One region of the Bacillus sp. 1NLA3E genome, then DNA from elsewhere that is predicted to be linked to it. Evidence: riboswitches for the same ligand, from Rfam matches in the RefSeq annotation. Region 1 holds a riboswitch; each other region holds the start of a gene.

Region 1 (3,285 bases):
GTAATGATCGTAGACTCCGGCTCCAAGGAACGATGTGTGTGATTTTAAATCTGCATTTTTCCCAGCTAATATGGTAAGTTCCTTCAATAATGCTGGCTCTGATTTTGCTTCCTTGATCTGGTACTCGCCTTTAAACCTAACTTGTTCTGGAATATCGCTGAACAACTCACCGACGGAATTAACGCCTATTGCTGCTAGCATTTCAGTCTTATCATTTTCTGTCATGGGTAAATAGCGATGCTTCATTCATCATTCCTCCCAAATAAAAATTTACTTAACCTTTTTTTTATAAAAAGGCATTTTGACGATTTGGGCCTTCAATTGTTTGCCACGAATTTCTACTTCGACCACAGTACCTAATGGCGTATATTCAACTTGTAATAAAGCTAAACCAATATTTCTTTTTAAAGTTGGGGATTGTGTACCTGTAGTCACTTCACCGATTTTCCTCCCATCCTTGAAAACTGGATATCCGTGTCTCGGAATCCCCCGATCAATCATTTCCAATCCAACTAGCTTTCTAGAAGCTCCATTCTCTCTCTGCGCCTTTAATACTGATTTCCCAATAAAATCAGCTTCTTTATTTACCTTAACCGCAAAGCCAATTCCAGCCTCGATTGGGGTTATATCAGAGGAGAGTTCCTGTCCGTACAGGGCAAGCATGGCCTCAAACCGAAGTGTATCTCGAGCACCTAATCCACATGGGATCACTCCATCAGCGCTACCCACTGCTAAAATATCGTTCCATATGGTCGCAACATCTTCGGTATCACAATAGATTTCAAACCCATCTTCTCCGGTATACCCCGTCCTTGACACCAAAGCCTGAGCTTCATTCAACATTACATCGGTTTGAAATTGGAAAAAGCCAATCTCACTTAAGTTCGTCCCTTTCGCAAGTTTTTGCAATACTCGTTCTGCCGCTGGACCTTGTAAAGCCAATTGCGCCGTTTTTTCTGAAAAATTAACAAGGCGGACATCTCCATTAAGGTGTTTGGTTAACCATTGGAAGTCTTTTTCAATATTTGAGGCATTTACAACTAGAAGGAAATGATCCTTCGCCAATTTATAAATAAGTAAATCGTCTACAGTTCCACCATTTTCATAACACATCGCGGTGTACTGTGCGGATCCAATATTTAATTGTGAAACATCATTCGTCATCATTTTTTGGAGATAAGCAAGACTGTCAGGACCAGTTACATCAATTTCCCCCATATGGGAAACATCAAATATACCTGCTTTTGTTCTAACTGCCTCATGTTCCTCCTTAATCCCAGAAAATTGGACTGGAAGTTCCCACCCTCCAAAATCAATCGTTTTCGCGCCATATTGTTTGTAAACATCAAATAAAGGTGTTCGTTTCAACTGTGACATTGTTTTCCCCCTCAACAATAGTTAGCGGTGTTTTGCCCTTTTCCTAAAAATAAAGGCTCTGTTACTAGAATGTTGATTTCCCTCCAGGCGCTCCCTTTCCGCGGGGCGGGCGGTGAGCCTCCTCGGCGCTTAAGCGCCTGTGTGGTCTCACCTGTCCCGCTGCTCCCGCAGGAGTCTCCGCTATATCCGCTCCAATCAACATTGTGCAAAAAATCAACATTGAGCTTTAACACAGCCAAAATAAAAAAAGGACAGAAACCTCCCGTTTATCTAACGAGTGGTCTCTGTCCTAGTACCTGAGAGTTTACCGTTACCGGCTTTCCCCTTTGGTGGCTCCATTAAAAGGAGCGCTCTCCAGAGGTGCGTCAAACAAGAGTTCTTTTGCCTGAGAGATTCACTAATCTGCTTGCTCCTTCGGCGCTACTTAAAGTAGTCTCTCCCCTTGTTATCATTCGCATCAATATTTTTTTAAAGAATGGGTACGATAATACCCAAATGATACGGAATATAAGATGACATTATTTTAAAACTTACTAATGTGGCAAATTTCAAAATATTATCAACTATTTTCATCCTACCATTGCTAAGCCTGGTCGAGCAATATATTTATTTAATTAAAAGGAGCTGTAATATATGTCCGTGCAAATCAATTTTGATTCTTCATGGCAGGATGAATTTTTGCAAAGAATGATCAATGACGGCCCATGGGGAAACTGGGAACTATTCAAATTAGCCGTGGATGTGGAACAGCACACCGTCATTCCAGAATTCGAAGGACTTCAAGCACCTAAACATCTTCCTCATTTAACCCCGTTGCCTCACCAGCTCGAGGTCGCTAAACAAGTAGTCGAGAATATGAATGGTAAAGCCATTTTAGCCGATGAGGTAGGACTTGGTAAGACAATTGAGGCCGGTTTAATTTTAAAAGAATATATGATTCGCGGTCTTGTAAAAAAAGTATTGATCCTTGTCCCGGCTTCACTCGTTACCCAGTGGGTGTCGGAATTGAATACAAAGTTTTTTATTCCTGCTATATCCCAACGAAAAAGCTATGTTTGGGAACAATATGATGTAGTCGTTTCGTCTATCGATACGGCAAAACGCAGCCCCCACCGTGAGATAATTTTCGAACAAAACTATGATTTAATTATTATCGACGAAGCTCATAAGCTCAAAAACAATAAAACAAAAAACTATGAGTTTGTTCAAAGCTTAAAAAAGAAATTTTGCTTACTCCTTACAGCCACTCCCATCCAAAACCGGATTGAGGAAATTTTTAATCTTGTATCCTTACTTAAACCTGGCCATTTAGGGAATGAATCGGCCTTTTTTGAAAAATACAAACGTGACGCAAGATCGATTAATGATGATGAGCACTTAAAGGAGCTTGTCAATAAAGTGATGATTCGGAATCGCCGAGCTGACACGGGAATAGAGTGGACAAAACGACTAGTCGAAACTATTCCAATTGAATTTACAAACGAGGAACGCGACCTTTATGATTCAATTTCTGGCCTCCGTTCCGATGGCGATTGGATGACTTCAAGCCAGTTTTCACTTATGACCCTGCAGCGAGAAGCCTGTAGCAGTAGAGAAGCGGTATACTTTACCTTAAAAAATATGCTTAAAAAACAAGAATCGCCTTCAATCTTTTACCAAGAAATGATTCAATCATTAATAAACAAAGTGGAGGCGATTCAAACCAACACAAAAGCGAATAAAGCGTTGGAATTAATACAATCAGCCAATGATAAAGTAATCATTTTTACGGAATATCGCGCAACACAAATGTATTTACAATGGTTTTTAAAGCAGCATGGGATTTCGTCCGTACCATTTCGGGGTGGTTTCAAACGTGGTAAAAAAGACTGGATGCGAGAACTTTTCCAAAAACAGGCCCAAGTGCTG
Region 2 (3,285 bases), 1.8 Mb from region 1:
TTGTCTTTCTTGATGTTTATATCCTGGGAAATTAGGATGGAAACAGTGTTCCCTAAATAAAGAAAGGATTCACCCTCATTATAGAACTTCTCCGTGCTCCCAGTAGCTCTATCCTTCATTTCCTTTATTTTCTGCTGAATGATTTCCCATTTTCCCTCTAATAGTTTAATCACTTGTTCTTCTGCTGTTCCTTTAGGAACCTGAACTTCAACATTTCCATAAAAATCTATATAAATCCCCATGCTTGTCCGCTTTTTATAAACTATATCAAAACTGATTGTCTCACCCAAATAGGTATGGATCATTTTATCACCTGAAGTTCCCGTTATTTTTGCTTCCTATTAAAGTGCAATTTTATCATTGGAGAATTCATAAAAAAACCCCCTACTTTAATTTAATAGTAGGAGGTTTTAAAAACATTACTCAGCGGTTAAATATGAGACCGTTTAAGCAGTTAACCTTATCGCTTTTTCCTTTTTCTTTCTGAAAGAATACAAGGTAAATAATAGTACGAACCATAGCGGTGTCATTAATAAGGCGGTACGGGTTGCTTCGGCAAATAACATAACAATTAGCAGAAAAGCAAAAAATGTGAGCACAGCATAATTAATAAATGGTGTGAGCGGTGCTTTAAAAATCGATTTTTCCCGTAAATCTGGGCGAGATTTCGTATAACGGATATGAGAAATTAAAATAATACTCCATACCCATATAAAGCAAATCGCACTAATAGTCGTCACAATCCCAAAAGCTTGTTCCGGAACTAGCTTACTCAAGAGAGCTCCACCGGAAAGAACAAGCGTTGATGTAAACAAAGCGCTACTAGGAACATGGTTTTTATTTAATTTAGCAAATTTTGCTGGCCCCTGTTCATTACGGCTTAAATTATATAAAATTCGGCTTGTTGAAAACAAACCACTATTACAGGCAGAAGCTGCTGATGTTAAGACCACAAAATTAATGATTCCGGCAGCAATTGGAATTCCCACTAAACTAAATGTCTTTACAAAAGGACTATTAGCCGCATTCAATTGCGTCCACGGATTTATGCATAAAAGAATCACGAGTGCGCCCACATAGAAAAACAGGATCCTCAACGGAATTTTATTAATTGCAGATGGAATATTTTTTTTGGGATTTGCCGTTTCGGCCGCTGATATCCCGACTAATTCAACACCGACAAAAGCAAAAACAACCATTTGAAACGATAGTAAGAAGCCGGATACTCCATTTGGAAAAAGACCGCCAAATTCCCATAGATTCTTTACAGAAACCGTTCCAGCATCTGTTTTGAAACCCATCACTAGCAATACAACCCCAATTGCAATCAGTGCAAGAATCGTTACCACTTTAATGATGGCAAACCAAAACTCTAACTCACCAAAAAGTTTTACTGTCAGCAAATTCAGCCCCAATAAAATAACTAAAACCGCTAAAGCCGGTACCCATTGAGGGATATCAAACCAATATTGTACATAAACACCAACGGCGATAATATCAGCCATAGCAGTCATAATCCAACAAAACCAATATGTCCAACCAGTTACATAACCTGCCCATGGTCCAATATAATCCACAGCAAAATCCGTAAATGAATGATAACCAGCATTTGATAAAAGTAGTTCTCCCAAAGCCCTCATGACAAAAAAGCAGGCGATTCCAACGATTAAATAGGCTAGGATGATAGATGGACCAGCTAATTGGATTGCTTTCCCTGATCCTAAAAATAATCCTGTTCCAATCGTTCCGCCAATGGCGATTAATTGGACGTGCCGATTTTTCAGATCTCTCTTTAACTCTTTCTGTGCCACCCTAATTCCCCCATATCTAATTTGATAGTAAAAAATATAACGATTATTCTTTTTCTTGCAGATGAAAAAATGAACCAAGTAAAAAACACAATAAAAAAAGAGATTGGAAATCTCCAATCTCAACAAGGTTAAGAATAACAAATAATATCGGTTACTATTCTACGAGAGAATAACAAATAGTATTCGGTACTCTTCTGTCCTTTTGCCTGAGATTGTGAACCCTTCGGCGTCGCAAATAATTGCGATCTCTCCAGAAGCTGCTCCTGCTATAGTTTGATCCATAGCAATCATAGCTTTCTTATTATTTAATTATTGTAAGATAATTTAAAATGTTATCAGTATTAATACATTTCGTCAAGACCATTTTAGAAAAAATTTATTTTTGTCCCTAGCTCTATTATAAAAATTCCTACCATGTGCTGTTTCAAGGCTGATTAATATTTCATTTTGAACAAATGAAGCAATACACATATTTACTAATATGAATTCTCATAATATACTTTTATCATGCTTAAATAAGGAAAGGTTTGATTAGGTTGTTTTATAAAATTGCCATTACGGTTGTTAGAATTCTCTTAAACATACGATTTAGAATTAACATTAAAGGAATAGAAAATATACCTGAAGGTTCAGCTATTTTAGCAATGAATCATTCTAGTAATTTTGATGCACCCTTAGTGGGCGTATACACCCCACGAAAAATGTATATCATGGGAAAAGAGGAACTTTTTTTAAAAAACAAGTTTTTCTCTTGGGTTATTACTGAATTAGGATGTTTTCCAATAAAAAGAGGACAAGCTGACATTAAATCACTAAAATACACATTAAGAATATTAAAAGAAAATGGTTTATTTTCTATTTTTATCGAAGGATCTCGTTCTAAAGAAGGAGAAATGCAGGAGGCAAAAAAAGGGATTGGTTTTATCGTTGCCAAAAGCAAAGCGCCCGTTGTACCTACCTATATTTATGGTACAAGGAGTGGTTGGTTTAAACCGGCGGGGGTTATTTTTGGAAAACCGATTACTTTTGAAGAAGGATTGGGACATGAAGCCGTCGCCAATCAAATTGCTGAAGAAATAAAAAAACTTAACCCCAACAGAGAACTTTCCTAACTGGTGAGTTCTTTTTCAAAATTTTGATTACTACTTATGCACTATACAATTTATTCCTTAACACCTTTATTCATCAAATCAATCCCGTTTTTTAATATAAGATTGTCTATGCTAACGGGCCTGTTGATTTCCGCTCCAGGTGCTTCGCTTTCCGCGGGGCGGGCGGTGAGCCTCCTCGGCGCTAAAGCGCCTGCGGGGTCTCACCTGTCCCGCTGCTCCCGCAGGAGTCTTCGCACCTTCCGCTCCAATCAACATTGTGCAAAAAATCAACATTGAGCTTTAACATATCCTTTTTAAAAGAAATGGAAATAAAGCAAAAAGCACCATCATTTTTTTGATAGTGCCTGTCTCCTAGCTTGCCT
Region 3 (3,285 bases), 700 kb from region 1:
CTCTCTTGTCCTTGATGAAGCAGATCAAATGCTACAAATTGGCTTTTTGAACGAAGTAGAGGAAATCATTGATCAAACACCAGCAAGTCGACAAACCATGTTATTCTCTGCGACAATGCCTCCTGAAATTAGGACCCTTGCTCGCAAACATATGCGGGAACCAAAATATATCCAAGTAGAAAAAACACAGGGACCCGCTCAAACGGTTAATCAATTGGCGATTCATACTGTGGACAGAGCCAAACAAGCAACGCTGATCGGACTAATTGAAGCACATCGACCATTCTTAGCTGTTATTTTTTGCCGAACGAAACGAAGAGTAAGCAAGCTTTATGAAGCACTTAGATCACATGGGTATAAATGCGATGAGTTACATGGAGATCTGTCACAAGCTAAAAGAGAACAGGTTATGAAACGATTTAGAGATGCTGAGGTGCAATTGCTGATTGCTACAGATGTTGCTGCTAGAGGGCTTGATGTTGAAGGGGTTACCCATGTATACAACTATGATATTCCTCTTGATTCAGAAAGCTATATTCACCGAATTGGTAGAACAGGTAGAGCAGGTATGACCGGCATGGCAATCACATTATATGCTTCTAAGGATCGCCCGCTTCTTGATTTGATCGAAAAAGAACTCAATTTATCAATTGAAAAACAAAATCTTGGTAATATGGAAAAGACAGATGATGAAACTGTGGATCGTCCGAATCGCTCTTCCTCAAGCCAAATGGAGAGACGGGGCAATCGAAAGGGAAGATCAGGACGTACTGAAGGTCCCCGAAGACAAGGAGATAAGCGTAGTAATAAGTTTGAGGATCCTAACATCACAAGAGATCGAAGAGGTAATTTGTTAAAAGATTCACGAAGCAGAACAGAAGTTAAAGGTAAAAAGTCCGAGGTTCCACGCCAACCAAGAGACCGAAATGAAGTTAGGTCCGAAGGCGCGCGTCCAGCAAGAAATCGAAATGAAGGTGCCCGTCCACAGAGGAGCCGGAACGAAGCCAAGTCTGCTGATTCCCGTCCACAGAGAAGCCGGAACGAAGTCAAGTCTGCTGATTCCCGTCCACAGAGGAGCCGGAACGAGGTCAAGTCTGCTGATTCCCGTCCACAGAGGAGTCGGAACGAGGTCAAGTCTGCTGGTTCCAGTCCATCAAGAGGCCGAAATGAGGTAAAGTCTCAGATTTCTCGCCCTTCAAAAAAGCGGAATGATTTTAAGTCTCAAGGACCTAATAATAGATAAATATTAAATTTTGTAATAAATTCTAAATCCTCTATTGACGTGTCCATAAATAATTGATAGTATCACTTTATTATTTAAATATATCGAAAGCGATGAATGTTATGGGTAACACTATTACAGGAGCAGCTTCTGGAGAGACCGCCAATTGCGTGGCGCCGAAGGATTCACAATCTCAGGCAAAAGGACAGAAGAGTAACTAATACATATTTTTGTATGTTATTCTACTACCTACCAAGATTGGAGAAATCCAATCTTTTTTTTATTGTGTTAAAGCTCAATGTTGATTTTTTGCACAAAGTTGATTGTAGTGGAAGGCACGAAGACTCCTGCGGGAGCAGCGGGACAGGTGAGACCCCACAGGCGCTTAAGCGCCGAGGAGGCTCACCGCCCGCCCCGCGGAAAGCGAAGTGACTGGAGCGGAAATCAACAGCCTAGTTTAACAGAGCTATTTTTTTAAAAATACTAATGAGGTGAAAATCATGAACAAAAGACGTGCAGTTGTAAGTGTAGTTGGAAAAGATCAAGTGGGCATTATCGCCAAGGTGACCAACATCCTGTCAGAGAATAGCATCAACATTCTTGATATTAGCCAGACGATACTACAGGACTTTTTTACAATGATGATGATTGTAGATGTATCTGGAACTGAAAATTTAGATGTTTTACAAAAACATTTTGATGAAGTTAGTGAGGAACTTAGCCTTAAAATAAATATACAGCTTGAAGAAATTTTCCAAGCCATGCACCGGATTTAAAGGGGGATTAACAAATGAATATTGCTATTCAAGAAATGATGGAAACGATCCGCATGGTCCAAATGGAAAACTTGGACATTCGGACCGTAACAATGGGGATTAATCTTCATGATTGTGCTGACTCTGATTTTGAAAAAATGAATGACCGAGTCTACGATAAAATAGTGAACTATGCTAGTCGGTTAAAAGAAGTAGCCGAAGAAGTTGAAAAAGAGTTCGGGATTCCAATCATCAATAAACGCATTTCGATCACTCCCATTGCCGAAATTCTTGGTAATGCAACTAAAGACCAAGCAATCATATTAGCAAAAACGCTAGATCGAGCAGCCGTAATACTAGGAATTGATTTTATCGGAGGATATTCTGCTCTCGTACATAAAGGAATTGCAAAAGGGGACCAAACCTTGCTCGATGCATTACCAGAGGCATTAAGTGTAACCGAGCGAGTATGTGCGTCTGTTTCAGTTGCTACAACAAGAACAGGTATTAATATGGATGCAGTTAGTAAACTTGGTGTGATTATTAAAGAAGCGGCCGAACGTACAAAAGACCAAAATGGTCTAGCCTGCGCAAAGCTTGTGGTGTTTTGTAATCCTGTGGAGGACAACCCATTTATGGCTGGTGCTTTTCACGGATCAGGTGAAGGGGAAGTTGTTCTTAATGTTGGCGTAAGCGGTCCAGGCGTTGTCTTGAATGCACTTAAACGTCATCCTGAGGCGGACCTTGGCGAAGTATCAGAAGTCATCAAGAAAACAGCTTTTAAAATTACTCGTGCTGGTGAATTAATTGGTCGAGTGGTAGCGGAGCGACTTGGTGTTCCATTTGGAATTATGGATTTGTCGCTTGCACCAACTAATGCGATAAACGACAGTGTTGCTGAAATTCTTGAAGAAATCGGTCTCGAGCGTGTGGGTACACATGGAACAATTGCCGCACTCGCCCTTATGAATGACGCCGTGAAAAAGGGTGGGGCTATGGCTAGTTCATACGTCGGTGGCCTAAGTGGCGCGTTCATCCCCGTTAGTGAAGATAACGGAATGATTCGTGGTATTCTCGATAAATCATTAACACTTTCCAAATTAGAAGCGATGACATGCGTCTGCTCGGTCGGTCTCGATATGATAGCCATTACAGGAGATGTAACTCCATCTACCTTATCAGCGATCATTGCCGATGAAGCAGCAATTGGGATGATTAACAAAAAGACAACCGCAGTTCGGGTTATCCCTGTCCCGGGTAAAATAGAAGGGGATTTAGTAGAATTCGGTGGGTTACTAGGCCGTGCAC

What was found. A riboswitch is a leader RNA that binds a small molecule or an ion and turns the genes downstream of it on or off. The one in region 1 is predicted to bind glycine.
Region 2: another riboswitch for glycine. It lies ahead of B1NLA3E_RS07780 (amino acid permease); the one in region 1 lies ahead of gcvT (glycine cleavage system aminomethyltransferase GcvT).
Region 3: another riboswitch for glycine. It lies ahead of B1NLA3E_RS12800 (ACT domain-containing protein); the one in region 1 lies ahead of gcvT (glycine cleavage system aminomethyltransferase GcvT).

The regions. Positions count from the first base shown of each region.
Region 1 covers NC_021171.1:3,395,872-3,399,156, forward strand. Annotated here, with positions in the region: gene gcvPA (aminomethyl-transferring glycine dehydrogenase subunit GcvPA) at 1-246, opposite strand, end outside; gene gcvT (glycine cleavage system aminomethyltransferase GcvT) at 271-1,377, opposite strand; glycine riboswitch at 1,741-1,829, opposite strand; gene B1NLA3E_RS16255 (DEAD/DEAH box helicase) at 2,011-3,285, shown strand, end outside.
Region 2 covers NC_021171.1:1,607,583-1,610,867, reverse strand. Annotated here, with positions in the region: gene B1NLA3E_RS07785 (M48 family metallopeptidase) at 1-305, opposite strand, end outside; gene B1NLA3E_RS07780 (amino acid permease) at 447-1,811, opposite strand; glycine riboswitch at 1,996-2,075, opposite strand; gene B1NLA3E_RS07775 (lysophospholipid acyltransferase family protein) at 2,348-2,923, shown strand.
Region 3 covers NC_021171.1:2,698,983-2,702,267, reverse strand. Annotated here, with positions in the region: gene B1NLA3E_RS12805 (DEAD/DEAH box helicase) at 1-1,243, shown strand, start outside; glycine riboswitch at 1,363-1,441, shown strand; gene B1NLA3E_RS12800 (ACT domain-containing protein) at 1,723-1,998, shown strand; gene B1NLA3E_RS12795 (PFL family protein) at 2,013-3,285, shown strand, end outside.